2 regions of the Mesorhizobium sp. LCM 4577 genome follow, and region 1 is predicted to be linked to the other one. Evidence: riboswitches for the same ligand, from Rfam matches in the RefSeq annotation. Region 1 holds a riboswitch; the other holds the start of a gene.

What was found. Region 1 has a riboswitch for S-adenosylmethionine ahead of LCM4577_RS34000 (homoserine O-acetyltransferase). Riboswitches for the same ligand answer to the same signal wherever they lie in the genome.
Region 2: another riboswitch for S-adenosylmethionine. It lies ahead of LCM4577_RS14380 (O-succinylhomoserine sulfhydrylase); the one in region 1 lies ahead of LCM4577_RS34000 (homoserine O-acetyltransferase).

Annotation. Positions count from the first base shown of each region.
Region 1 is NZ_MDDU01000056.1:163,442-167,442, reverse strand. It holds gene LCM4577_RS34010 (phytanoyl-CoA dioxygenase family protein) at 1-201, opposite strand, end outside; gene LCM4577_RS34005 (AraC family transcriptional regulator) at 391-1,245, shown strand; SAM riboswitch at 1,365-1,442, shown strand; gene LCM4577_RS34000 (homoserine O-acetyltransferase) at 1,540-2,709, shown strand; gene metW (methionine biosynthesis protein MetW) at 2,768-3,382, shown strand; gene LCM4577_RS33990 (Stf0 family sulfotransferase) at 3,331-4,001, shown strand, end outside.
Region 2 is NZ_MDDU01000011.1:113,907-123,588, forward strand. It holds gene LCM4577_RS14345 (magnesium and cobalt transport protein CorA) at 1-489, shown strand, start outside; gene LCM4577_RS14350 (GcrA family cell cycle regulator) at 658-1,176, opposite strand; gene LCM4577_RS14355 (aspartate aminotransferase family protein) at 1,535-2,734, shown strand; gene argF (ornithine carbamoyltransferase) at 2,751-3,662, shown strand; gene LCM4577_RS14365 (Hsp33 family molecular chaperone) at 3,786-4,817, shown strand; gene apaG (Co2+/Mg2+ efflux protein ApaG) at 4,869-5,261, opposite strand; gene LCM4577_RS14375 (ceramide glucosyltransferase) at 5,535-6,677, shown strand; gene LCM4577_RS14380 (O-succinylhomoserine sulfhydrylase) at 6,696-7,886, opposite strand; SAM riboswitch at 7,944-8,021, opposite strand; gene LCM4577_RS14385 (2'-deoxycytidine 5'-triphosphate deaminase) at 8,159-9,253, shown strand; gene araD1 (AraD1 family protein) at 9,436-9,682, opposite strand, start outside.

The DNA of each region.
Region 1 (4,001 bases):
GTCCTCGGCCTTGGTCCACATCTTCAAGAGCGTGGTCTTGCCTTCCTTGTCGCCCTTGGACATCACGCCGCCCTTGCTCTGCTCCTCTTCGAGCTGCTTGCGGGCGTGGTCGCGGAAATTGGCGACTTCACCGACGCTCAGCAGGCCACGGCGAATGATGTAGCCGTCGCGTGCGTAAAGTTCCGCTTCATGTCTGGTCATCGCGAGCATCAATATTCTCTCCCTGGAACCCTAAAGCATCCCGCGATGCGGCGGGGCGCCCCTGAACCTCTTTGAAGGCCCGGTCCCGATCCGTTTCCGGCCGGCATTCCCAGGCTCGTTAGGAGAAATTAGTCCATCCGCCAGGGAACAAAATGGACAAAGGGAACGCATTTTTTGTATAAAACGCGCATGGAAAAAAGAACGTCCGTCATCGAGAGTTTTCATTATGTGCCGGCTCCGTCCTGGACCCGCGCCGCGTTCAGCGTGCTGCGCGCCGGAAAGGTCGCCGCCGGACCCGATTATCGGATAGAACGCGCCGTCTATCCCGGACAGGACATCCTCTACTGCCTGGCCGGCGCCGGCTATGTCGAAACGCTTGGGCAAAGGATCGACGTCGGGCCTGGTCAACTGGTCTGGATGGCGAACGAGGCGCCGCACGTCCATTCCGCCGATCCCCGGGATCCCTGGACAGTCCTTTGGTTCAGGCTGGACGGGCCGGAGCCCGCCATCCTGCGGCGCAAGCTGTTCGGAGACGGCGCGCCGCGCGCCATCTTCGCCGAGGGAGCAAATCCGGTCCCTTGGTTCGAGCGCCTGTTTGCCGCGCTGCGCCGCCGCGACGCCAGCCTCGACCTGCGCCTTTCGCAACTGGTTGCCGAATTCCTGCTCCTGATCGATCGCGCGTTGGCGGGACCGGACAGCGACGACCTGCCGAAACCGCTCGCCTCCGGTATCGAAGCGATGCGCGGGGCGCTCGGCTTTGCATGGAACGCGTCGGCCCTGTCGGCCGTCACCGGGCTCGGGCCGTCGCAGACCCGGCGGATGTTTCAGCGCCATCTTCGCACCAGCCCGCATCAGTGGCTGATGCGCGAGCGGTTGATGCACGCGCAGTCACTGCTGGTGCAGGACGACCAGCCGATCGCCGAGATCGCCGAGACATGCGGCTTTTGCGACGTCTACCATTTCGGCCGCGAATTCAAGCGATCGGTTGGCATTTCGCCTTCGGCCTGGCGGCGCAGTGAACTGGGTGTCGCATCGAAGCGCTGAGCAGGTTCCGCGAAGGCGTCGCATGGCCTTCCGGCAAGAACCTGCGACAAGGTGCGGTGAACTGATTGGAGCGCCGCGCTACCCGTTGACGAAGCGCGGCGCTGGTCCTAGAAGGACTGCCAGACTTCCGTGGTGATTTGGCCGGTCGGCTTGCAGCCACGTTAAACAACTCGCTAAAGGGCCGTTTGCAACCTGTAACCGGCTTTGCGACGGCAATGCCGGTTTTTTGTTGTCCGCGGCCGGCCGGACACCGCATCGGGACGAAACCGCTGCGGCACAGGATCGAGGACGGACATGGCCGCTCAGCGCGCYGCAAGAACCAAAGACGAGGTCGACCATCCGTCGAGCCCGGTGCTGCGGTTCGGGCCCGACAAGCCGCTGAAGCTCGACGCCGGCACCCTGCTCTCGCCTTTCCAGATCGCCTACCAGACCTACGGCACGCTCAACGATGCGCGCTCCAACGCCATCCTCGTCTGCCACGCGCTGACCGGGGACCAGCACGTCGCCAACACCAATCCGGTGACCGGCAAGCCGGGCTGGTGGGAGGTGCTGATCGGTCCCGGCAAGATCATCGATACCAACCGCTTCTTCGTCATCTGCTCCAACGTCGTCGGCGGCTGCCTCGGCTCGACCGGCCCGGCCTCGATCAATCCGGCGACCGGCAAGCCTTATGGGCTCGACCTGCCGATCATCACCATCCGCGACATGGTGCGCGCGCAGGCGATGCTCATCGATCATTTCGGCATCGAAAAGCTGTTTTGCGTGCTTGGCGGCTCGATGGGTGGCATGCAGGTGCTGGAATGGGCCGCAAGCTATCCGGAGCGCGTGTTCTGCGCCCTGCCGATCGCCACCGGCGCCCGCCATTCCTCGCAGAACATCGCCTTCCATGAGGTCGGCCGGCAGGCCGTCATGGCCGATCCGGACTGGCATGGCGGCAAATATCTCGATTTTGGCAAGCGCCCGGAAAAGGGGCTGGCCGTCGCGCGTATGGCCGCCCACATCACCTATCTATCGGAAGCAGCGCTCCACCGCAAGTTCGGCCGCAATTTGCAGGATCGGGAGGCGTTGACCTTCGGCTTCGACGCCGATTTCCAGATCGAGAGCTATCTGCGGCACCAGGGCATGACCTTCGTCGACCGCTTCGACGCCAATTCCTACCTCTATCTGACCCGCGCGATGGACTATTTCGACCTTGCCGCCGATCACGGCGGCCGCCTCGCCGATGCCTTCGCCGGCACCAAGACGCGCTTCTGCCTGGTTTCCTTCACCAGCGACTGGCTGTTCCCGACCGAGGAGAGCCGCTCGATCGTGCATGCCTTGAACGCGGCGGGCGCTTCGGTCTCCTTCGTCGAGATCGAGACCGATCGCGGCCATGACGCCTTCCTGCTCGACGAGCCGGAGCTGTTCGCGGCCATCAACGGCTTCATCGCCTCCGCTGCCCGTGCGAGGGGGCTCAGCGTATGACCCCGAAGAGCCGCAGACCTTTCGGACCGGGATCATGCGCCATGCAGGAGGCGAGGCCATGAGCGTCAATCGCGCCCAGCGTGTCGATCTGGAGGTCGTCGCCGATCTTATTCCGGCCAATTCGCGCGTGCTCGATGTCGGCTCCGGCGACGGCCTGCTCCTGGAACTGTTGCAGGAAACCAAGCAGGTCGACGGCCGCGGGTTGGAACTGTCGCAGCGCGGCGTCAACGAATGCGTGGCGCGCGGGCTCTCGGTCATCCAGGGCGACGCCGACACGGATCTGAAATTCTACGCCGACAAGGGCTTCGACTTCGTCGTGCTCTCGCAGACGCTGCAGGCGACGCGCAACCCGAAGGTCGTGCTCGACGAGCTGCTTCGGATCGGCAACCGCGCCATCGTCTCCTTCCCCAATTTCGGCCATTGGCGCGTGCGCTTCTCGCTGCTGATCAAGGGCAGGATGCCGGTCACCAAGGACCTGCCCTATTCCTGGTACGACACGCCCAACATCCACTTCTGCACCATCCGCGACTTCGTCAACCTGTGCGACGAGCTTGGCGCGACTGTCGAGAAAGCGACCGCGCTCGACGCCAACGGCCAGAAGATCGGCCTGTCGATGCCCTGGTGGTTCTGGAACTTCTTCGGCCAGCAGGCGGTGTTTTTGTTGAAGCGATGACGGGAATGCGTTTCTTTCGTCAGTCACCGGCTGTGGTGAAGATCCCACCAAACATTCTGCCCGAGCTACGGGCGGGAATTCTCGTCTGCACGTCACCGCGCAGCGGCAGCAATCATCTCGCGGGATTGATGGCTTCCGCCGGGCTGGGCCATCCGTTGGAATGGTTTGGCGGGCGACGCCTGCTGGAGTTACCGGGTTACCCGCGAGATCCCCGCACACAGCTTTTGCGTGCGCTGACGGAAGGGCGATCCTCTACCGGAGTCTATGCGATCAAGCTCTTTGCGAGTCAGTTCAAACAACTTGCCAAGAAGGTGAATTTGCCAGCGAGCCTTCCTAATTTGAGCTATGTGCGCTTGACCCGTGACGATCTGCTCGGCCAGGCGATCTCATGGGCACGTGCGCGTCAAACCCGCAAATTCCGATCCACCGAAATCAGTCATGTACCGCCACGCTATAACGGCCAGGCAATTGCAGAGTCTCTGGAAAAACTTTTGATGGAGAACGCGGCATGGGGCGGTTGGTTCGCCAAGAACGGCCTGTCTTTCCTCTCCCTGACCTACGAGCAGGTTCAGCGTGATCCGGCGGGGAGCCTAACGAAACTGGCGCAGCTAGTGGATGT
Region 2 (9,682 bases), on a different contig from region 1:
GAGGTCGAGGCGATCGAGGACAAGGTGCTTTTGAAGCCGATGACCGGCGCCGATATCGAGCGTCTGTACATGCTGCGCCGCGATCTCTTGCGGCTGCGCAATGCGGCCCTGCCGCTGGTCGAGGTCTGCCGCAGGCTGACCAGCGCCGATCTGCCGCAGATCCATGCCGCCATGCATCCGCTGTTTCGCGACGTGACCGACCACATCCGCACCGTGCAGGAAAAGATCGACAGCTTGCGCGAGGTCCTGGCCTTCGCTTTCGAAGCCAGCCTTCTCGTCGGACAGAGCCAGGAAACCGCTATCTCCAAGAAGCTCGCCTCATGGGCCGCCATCCTGGCGGTGCCGACGGCTTTCGCCGGCATCTATGGCATGAACTTCTCCGACATGCCGGAGCTGAAGATGGAATATGGCTATCCGACCGTGCTCGCGGCCATCGCGCTGATCTGTGCGTTCCTGTACTGGCGGTTCAAGAAGAATGGATGGCTGTGATCGGAAGCGAATAGCGAATAGCGAATAGCGAATAGCGAAATAGTGAAATAGTGAATAGGGAGAAATGCAAAAACGGCTTGCTTCCTCCCAGAAGCCAAGCCGTTCTATTCGCTATTCGCTATTCGCTATTCGCTATTCGCTATTCGCTATTCGCTATTCGCTATTCGCTCAGCGCGCCCTGCGCCGCTCCGCCGCCGGCTGGAACGCAACCCGGGAATGATACTTGCAGTACGGTCCCGTCTCGGCGGCGTCGTTGCCGCAGAAGCTGAAGTCTTCCGAGAGCGGGTCGCCGTTCGGCCATTTGCAGGTCCGTTCGGTCAGTTCGACAAGCTGCAGGTTGCGCGAGATCGGCACCACGACGTTCTCGACCGGGCGGATATAGTGGCGGGCGACCGGCTCGGCGTCGAACTGCACCTGCAGCGCGGTGGCGCCGATGGTGGCCGTCACATGGCGCGTGGCGCTTGCGGCGCGGGTCACCGACTTCTGCATCGAGGCGCCCTGCGTCGCCTTCTTCTGGCGCGCCGGGGCGGCCGTCGCGCGACCGCGACCCGACAGCTTCAGGCGATGCACCTTGCCGATGACGGCATTGCGGCTCACTCCGCCAAGCTGTGCGGCAATCTGGCTGGCGCTCAGGCCCTCCGACCACAATTTCCTGAGAAGTTCTACCCGCTCGTCAGTCCAATTCATGGGGCCGCGCTCCTGCTGAGGCGTGCGGCAGCCAGAATCCTTTCCCGAGCCGGCTCTCGCCGGGCAAACGACACCACATGTACCGGGTGATTTAGATCCGCCGCACGAAATATAGTTATTTCTCGACTACAAATACCTTATGCGCTGACTCGGTGACAAGAGTCCCAAAGGCAACACCGATTCGGTTTTTACGGTTTTCCCCAACTTGCCTGACCGCTGATGAGCCGGCGTGGCGCCAAGGGGTTGCCACGCGCTTCTGCGTGACGTTTTCGTTGACTTCATGGCCGAAAAACATGATAAGCCGCAAAGGCCGCCGCATTGGCGGCTTTTTTGATTTCCGGTTCCGGAGACGCATATAATGAGCGGTTCGGCGCTTTACGAGACCTTTGCTCGCGCACCCCTGGCTTTTGAGCGTGGGGAAGGGACTTGGCTGGTCACCGACAAGGGCGAGCGATATCTCGACTTCGCGGGCGGCATCGCGGTGAATTCGCTCGGCCACAGCCATCCGCATCTGGTCGCGGCGCTCACCGAACAGGCCGCCAAGCTCTGGCACGTCTCCAATCTCTACGAGATCCCGGAACAGCGCCGGCTGGGCGAGCGGCTGGTCGACGCCACCTTCGCCGACAAGGTGTTCTTCACCAATTCGGGCGCCGAGGCGCTGGAATGCGCCATCAAGACGGCGCGGCGCTACCAGTTCGTCAAGGGTCACCCGGAGCGTTTCCGCATCATCACTTTCGAGGGCGCCTTCCACGGCCGCACGCTGGCGACGATCGCCGCCGGCGGCCAGTACAAATATCTCGAAGGCTTCGGCCCGAAGGTCGAGGGCTTCGACCAGGTCGCATTCGACGACATCGACGCGGCCGAAAAGGCGATCGCGCCGGAGACCGCGGCAATCCTGATCGAGCCGGTGCAGGGCGAGGGCGGCATCCGCCCGGTGCCGACGCAGTCCTTGAAGCGGCTGCGCCAGCTGTGCGACCAGCACGGCCTGCTTTTGATCTTCGACGAGGTCCAGTGCGGCATCGGCCGCACCGGAAAATTGTTCGCGCATGAATGGGCCGGCGTCACGCCCGACCTGATGGCGATCGCCAAGGGCATCGGCGGCGGCTTCCCGATGGGCGCCTGCCTTGCCACGGATGAGGCGGCAACCGGCATGACCGCCGGCGTGCACGGCACCACCTTCGGCGGCAATCCGCTGGCGATGGCGGTCGGCAACGCCGTGCTCGACGTGGTGCTGGCCGACGGTTTCCTCGAGGACGTGCAGCGCAAGGCGCTGCTTCTGAAACAGGGGCTGGCCGGGGTCGCGGACGAATTTCCCGACGTCATCGAGGGCATCAGGGGAACCGGCCTGATGCTCGGCCTGAAATGCGTCATGCCCAACACCAAGGTGAACATGGCGCTGCGCGACCAGCACCTGCTTGCCGTGCCGGCGGGCGACAATGTCATCCGCCTCCTGCCGCCGCTCACCGTTACCGACGCGGAGATCGGCGAGGCGCTGGAGCGCATTCGTGCCGGCGCCAAGGGCCTGACCGACGCTATTGCGGCCGAAGCCGCGAAATAATTTCTGGAACCTGCTGATGAGTGTTCGCCACTTCACCGATCTATCCGCCGTTTCCGCGGGCGATCTGCGCTCGATGCTGGACGACGCGGTGGCGCGAAAGACCAGGCTCAAGGCGGGTGAGCGCTCAAAACCGCTCGACGGCAAGGTGCTGGCCATGATCTTTGACAAGCCGTCGACGCGCACGCGCGTATCCTTCGATGTCGGCATGCGCCAGCTCGGCGGCGAGACGATCATGCTGACCGGCACCGAGATGCAGCTCGGCCGCTCGGAAACCATCGCCGACACGGCTAAAGTGCTGTCTCGTTACGTCGACGCCATCATGATCCGCACCACCTCGCATGACCGGCTGCTGGAGCTCACCGAGAACGCCACGGTTCCGGTCATCAACGGGCTGACCGACGACACGCATCCTTGCCAGCTCATGGCCGACATCATGACCTATGAGGAGCATCGCGGTCCGGTGGCCGGCAAGACTTTCGCCTGGACCGGTGACGGCAACAATGTGCTGCATTCGCTGCTCGAAGCCTCGGCGCGCTTCCGCTTCAACCTCAATGTCGCGGTGCCGGAGGGCAGCGAGCCTTTCGAGAAATATGTCGACTGGTCGAAAGCCAATGGCGGCAAGGTCCGGTTTGCCAAGTCCGCCGAGGAAGCCGTCGACCAGGCCGACTGCGTCGTCACCGACAGCTGGGTCTCGATGGGCCAGGAGCACCGCGCCCGCGGCCACAACGTCTTCTTGCCCTATCAGGTGAATGCCGCGCTGATGGCGAAGGCCAAAGCCGATGCGTTGTTCATGCACTGCCTGCCGGCGCATCGCGGCGAGGAGGTCACCGACGAGGTGATCGACGGGCCGCATTCGGTGGTCTTCGACGAGGCCGAGAACCGGCTGCACGCCCAGAAGGCGGTGCTGGCCTGGTGCCTGGGCGCTTGAGAAGGGCCGACCTGACCGCTTCCGGCCCGATCGGGGTCAACTTGATCTGGGGATATGTGATGCCTATTTGCGGGCCATCACGTAAATTGAACGCGCTTCGACGCATGCGGCTCATCGGGTTGCATGGCTGCGCCCCGGAGTTTTGTCATGTTGGAAACCCATACCTTGGCTGAGCATAGACCCCAACTCGGTGAATTCGGCTTCGCCGGCGACGATCACGTCGTGCCCTACGAGGTCGCGCCGCTCGATGTGCGCGGCCGCACCGTGCAGCTCGGGCCGATGCTCGACGCCATTTTGAGCCGTCACAATTATCCCGAGCCGGTCGCCCGCCTGCTGGCGGAAGCCTGCGTGCTCACCGTGCTGCTCGGCACCTCGCTGAAGTTCGAGGGCAAGTTCATCCTGCAGACCCGCACCGACGGTCCGGTCGACATGCTGGTGGCTGATTTCACCACGCCGCATGCGCTGCGCGCCTATGCGCGCTTCGATGCCGACCGGCTGGAGGCGCTGGTCGCCGCCGGCGAGGCCTCGCAGCAGACGCTGCTTGGCAACGGTGTCCTGGCTTTGACCATCGACCAGGGCGCGCATACGCAGCGCTACCAGGGCATCGTCCAGCTCGACGGCACCTCGCTGGAGGACGCCGCGCGCACCTATTTCCGCCAGTCGGAGCAGATCCCGACCGACATCAAGATGTCGGTCGCCAAGCTGGTGACGCCCGGCCCGGCCGGCGCGCGCGAGCAGTGGCGCGCCGGCGGCATCCTGGCGCAGTTCCTGCCGCAGGCGCCGGAGCGCATGCGCATTCCCGATATTTCGGGCGGCGACGGCGACGACCGCGAGGTGACGGACCATCCGGCCGACAATTCCTGGCAGGAATTGCTGGCGCTGCTCGGCACCATCGAGCCGACCGAGCTGATCGATCCGACGGTCGGCGCCGAGCGGCTGCTCTACCGGCTGTTCCACGAGCACGGCGTGCGGGTTTTCAGCAGTGTGCCGGTCGCCGACCAGTGCTCCTGCTCGCGCGAGAAGATCCACGGCATTCTCGAAGGCTTTTCGGCCGAGGAGATCAAGGACTCGACCGAAGACGGCGGCATTCATGTCGCCTGCGAGTTCTGCTCGACGCAATACGACTTTGATCCGGCCGAGTTCGCGGCGGAGTGAGAAAGCTCCGGTTCCTCTCCCCGCTTTGCGGGGGCGAGGAACTCAAGTTCTCTAATTCACCGTCCTCTTCGTCCCCGGCATGTCGAGCGAGAAGGCGGGAATGGCGATATCGAACGTCTCGCCGCGGCCGTTGCGCATCGTGTAGTGGCCGACCATGATGCCCGACGGCGTCGAGAGCGGGCAGCCTGACGTGTATTGATAGCTGTCGCCGGGATTGAGTTCCGGCTGATCGCCGACGACGCCGGCGCCGCGCACCTCCTCGACCCGGCCCTGGCCGTCGGTGATGTGCCAGTAGCGCGACAAAAGCTGCACGAATTCGTCGGAGCGGTTGTCGATCGTCACCTGATAGCCCCAGACATAGCGATTCTCGGACGGATCGGAGCGGTCCTCCAGATAGAAGGGCCTGACCAGCACTTCGATGTTGCGCGTCACTGCGCGATACATGGGCCACTCCGGTTGCCGCGGCGGAACATTGGTCGCGCTTCGCTGTTACGGACGCAGCGCCGACCATCCTGCCAGCCTTGTAGCGCACGTGCCGAAAAACAATGTCATTTAAGTGACACATGACAATGTTGGTGTGCACAAACCGTGCGGGGTGACTCGGGCGCTCTGCAACGGATGAATGGCTGGCTGCGGCCAAGAGCAATTCCAGGAAAGTGTGAGCGGTTTTCCGTCCGGAATTGCGTGAAAGCAAAGAGATAGAGTGACCAGATCTCGATGGAACTGACTATCGCAGCCGGCCTGGCTTCGTCAGCCCTTCTTCTGTCCAATCTCGCCAGCATTCTGCTCGCCTCCTCGCGGCTGAAACGGCGCCATGTCATTGCGGCGCCTGACGGCCCGCAGCCGGTCTCGATCATCGTGCCGTCGCGCGGCGTCGAGCCGTTCACGCAGGAGACCCTGGAGCGCGCCTTCTCGCTCGACTGGCCGGGCTATGAGCTGATCTTCTGCGTCGCGCATGCCGAGGACCCGGTGGTGAGGCTCATCGATGCGGCGATCGTGCGCCACCCCAAGGTTCCGGCGCGGCTCCTGATCGGCGACGACCGCGTCAGCGCCAATCCCAAGCTCAACAACTGCGTCAAGGGCTGGCGGGCGGCGCGGCACGATTGGGTGATCCTCGCCGATTCCAACGTCTTGATGCCGAAGGACTATGTGCAGCACCTGATGGCGGCCTGGCGGCCGGACACCGGCCTTGTCTGCTCGACGCCGATCGGCTCGCGGCCGGACGGTTTTTGGGCCGAAGTCGAGTGCGCCTTCCTCAACACGCTGCAGGCGCGCTGGCAATATGCCGGCGAGGCGCTCGGCCTCGGCTTCGCCCAAGGCAAGAGCATGTTGTGGAACAAGCCGATGCTGGACACCAATGGCGGCATCCAGGCTTTGGCCGCCGAGATCGCCGAGGACGCGGCCGCCACCAAGCTGGTCAACAGCCTGGGCTTGCGCGTCAATCTCGTCGCCTCGCCTTTCGAGCAGCCGCTCGGCCAGCGCAGCTTCGCCGAGATCTGGTCGCGGCAGACGCGCTGGGCGCGGCTACGCCGGGTGACGTTCCCGCTCTTCTTTGCGCCGGAGATCCTGACCGGCGCGGCGACGCCGCTGCTGCTGGCGCTGATTGCCGCCGCAGGGGCCGGCATCAGCCTGCCCACAACGGCCTTGTGCGTGCTGGCGATCGCTTATCTGCCGGAGTGCCTGCTGGCCTCTGCCAAGAGTTGGTACCTGTCGCCGCGCAGCGTCACCGCGATGATCGTGCGCGACGTCCTGCTGCCCGCCATCTGGGCGCGCGCCTGGTTCGGCGGCGCCGTCGAATGGCGCGGCAATGCCATGACCATCCGCACCAAGGCCATGACCGAGCTGGAAGAGCTCGCCTGAAATTTGGGTCGCGGCTTCCTATTTGGCCGCTTTCAGCGCCTCTTCGATGTCGGTCAGCAGATCGTCGGTGTCCTCCAGACCGACGGAGAGCCTGAGCGTGCCGGGCCCGATGCCGAGTTCGGCGCGGGCCTCGTCGCTCAGGTTCTTGTGCGTCGTGGTTGCGGGATGGGTGATCAGGCTCTTGGCGTCGCCGAGATTGTTGGAGATCAGCACGATGTCGAGCGCGTTCTGGAAGGCGAAGGCCGCCTGCTTGCCGCCCTTGACGTCGAGGCAGATCAGCGTCGAGCCGCCAGACATCTGCTTCTTCACGACATCCGCCTGCGGATGATCGGCGCGGCCCGGATAGATGAGGCGGGCGATCTCCGGGCGGCCGGCGAGGAAATCGGCGATCTTGCCGGCGCTCTCGGTCTGCTGGCGCACGCGCAGCGGCAGCGTCTCCAGGCCTTTCAGCAGGGTCCAGGCGTTGAAGGGCGACAGGCTCGGGCCGGTGTGGCGGAAATAGTCGTGCAGGTTCTCGTCGATCCACTTCTTGTCGGACAGGATGACGCCGCCGAGACAGCGGCCCTGGCCGTCTATGTGCTTGGTCGCCGAATAGACCACGATATGCGCGCCGAGCTGCAACGGCTTCTGCTGCAGCGGCGTGGCGAAGACATTGTCGACGATGACTCGCGCGCCGATCGAATTGGCGAGCTTGGCGACCGCGGCAATGTCGACCACCTCCAGCGTCGGGTTGGTCGGGCTTTCCAGGAAGAACAGCTTGGTGTTCGGCCTTACCGCCTTTTCCCAATTGGCTATGTCGGTGCCGTCGATCAGCGTCGCCTGGATGCCGTAGCGCGGCGCCAGCGTCTCGACCACCCAGCGACAGGAGCCGAACAGCGCGCGTGCGGCGACGATATGGTCGCCCGCCTTGACGCTGCAGAGCAGGGCGGCGGAAACGGCCGCCATGCCGGACGCGGTGGCGCGGGCATCCTCGGCGCCTTCCAGCGCGCACATGCGCTTTTCGAACATGTCGACGGTCGGGTTGGCGTAGCGCGAATAGATGAAGCCAGGCTCTTCGCCCTTGAAGCGGGCTTCGGCCGCTTGCGCCGTCTCGTAGACATAGCCCTGGGTGAGATACATCGCCTCGGCGGTCTCGCCATATTGCGATCGCAGCGTTCCGCCATGCACGAGTGCCGTCTGAGGTTTCCAATTGCGCTTCTTGGTGCTCATAGCCCTGCTTCCAGACACAAAAAAACCGGCCGCGAAAGTCGCAACCGGTCCATATAGCCTTGCGGCTCGACGGTCCTTTAGCGACTTGTTTAACGTGGCTGCAAGCCGACCGGCCAAATCACCACGGGATAACGACCCTTTAAATGAGCGCCGCGCTTGCGTCAATTGCCGGCTTCATTAAGAGGTTTGTACCAGGCAGGTTCCGCAAAAGTGTCCAGCGGTTTTGCGGCAAGAACCTGCCACAAAGAGACCGGCCTCAACGGAGCCAGCCTTTGCGGCAGACAGGCATTCTTCCGGATCAGGACATCGCGGCGCTCTTCGAGGCGAACGCGCTGACGTCGCCGCGCGCGCTGGACGCCAACCAGATCCAGCCGGCCAGCCTTGATCTGAGGCTCGGCGACAAGGCGTTTCGCGTGCGCGCCTCCTTCCTGCCCGGTCCCGATCATCTGGTCGCCGACAAGCTCGAGCGGCTGAAGCTCCACGAGATCGACCTCACCGGGGGCGCGGTGCTGGAGACCGGCTGCGTCTACATCGTGCCGCTGCTCGAAAGCCTGGCGCTGCCGGCGAATGTGTCCGCTTCCGCCAATCCCAAGAGCTCGACCGGGCGTCTCGACATCTTCACCCGGGTGATGACCGATCGCGGCCACGAGTTCGACAAAATCGCCGCCGGCTATCACGGGCCGCTGTATCTCGAAGTCAGCCCGCGCACCTTCCCGATCGTCGTGCGGGCCGGCTCGCGCCTGTCGCAGATACGCTTCCGCATCGGCAACGCGGTGCTCTCGGAGAACGAGCTGCGCGACCTCCACCGCGCCGAGATGCTGGTCGCTACCGAGCCGCCCAACATTTCCGGCGGCGGCATCGCGCTCTCCATCGACCTCGACGGCGACAAGGATGGCCTCGTCGGCTATCGCGGCAAGCACCACACCGGCCTTGTCGACGTCGACAAGCGCGCAGCGCAGGACGTCGTCGATTTCTGGGAGCCGATCTACAAGAGCGGCGCCGGCGAGCTGGTGCTCGATCCAGACGAATTCTACATCTTGGTTAGCCGCGAGGCGGTGCATGTGCCGCCGCTCTACGCCGCCGAGATGACGCCCTTCGATCCGCTGGTCGGCGAGTTCCGCGTCCACTATGCCGGCTTCTTCGATCCGGGCTTCGGCCATTCCGCCGCCGGCGGCAGCGGCAGCCGCGCCGTGCTCGAAGTGCGCAGCCACGAGGTGCCTTTCATCCTCGACCACGGCCAGATCGTCGGCCGTCTCGTCTACGAGCATATGCTGAAGCGCCCACAGGCGCTCTACGGCACCGATCTCGGCTCGAACTACCAGGCGCAGGGCCTGAAGCTCTCCAAGCATTTCAAAGCAGCGCGGTGAGGCCGCCAATCTCCCCCCTCGAGGGGGAGATGTCGCCGAAGGCGACAGAGGGGGTCGCCGCGCGTGAGGCGCCAACCTATTGCTCGCCTTCGCAAGGAGTTGGCACTTTACGTGAGACGACCCCTTCTGGCCTGCCGGCCATCTCCCCCTCGAGGGGGGAGATCACGCTCTCGTAGCTCGTCTCACAACGCCTTGACCGCCACCTTGACCGGCTTTTCGATCTCCAGCGGGTTGCGCAGCGGCAGGCCGAAATCCGGCGCTTCGATCTCGAACGTATCGCCGGCCTCGGTCCGGATGCCGTCGGCGAAGGAGAGGGTCGCGGTGCCGAACATGTGCACATGCACGTCGCCGGGCTGGCGGAAGGCCGAGTATTTGAAGTGGTGGTGCTCGAGATTGGCGATGGTGTGCGACATGTTCGCTTCGCCCGAC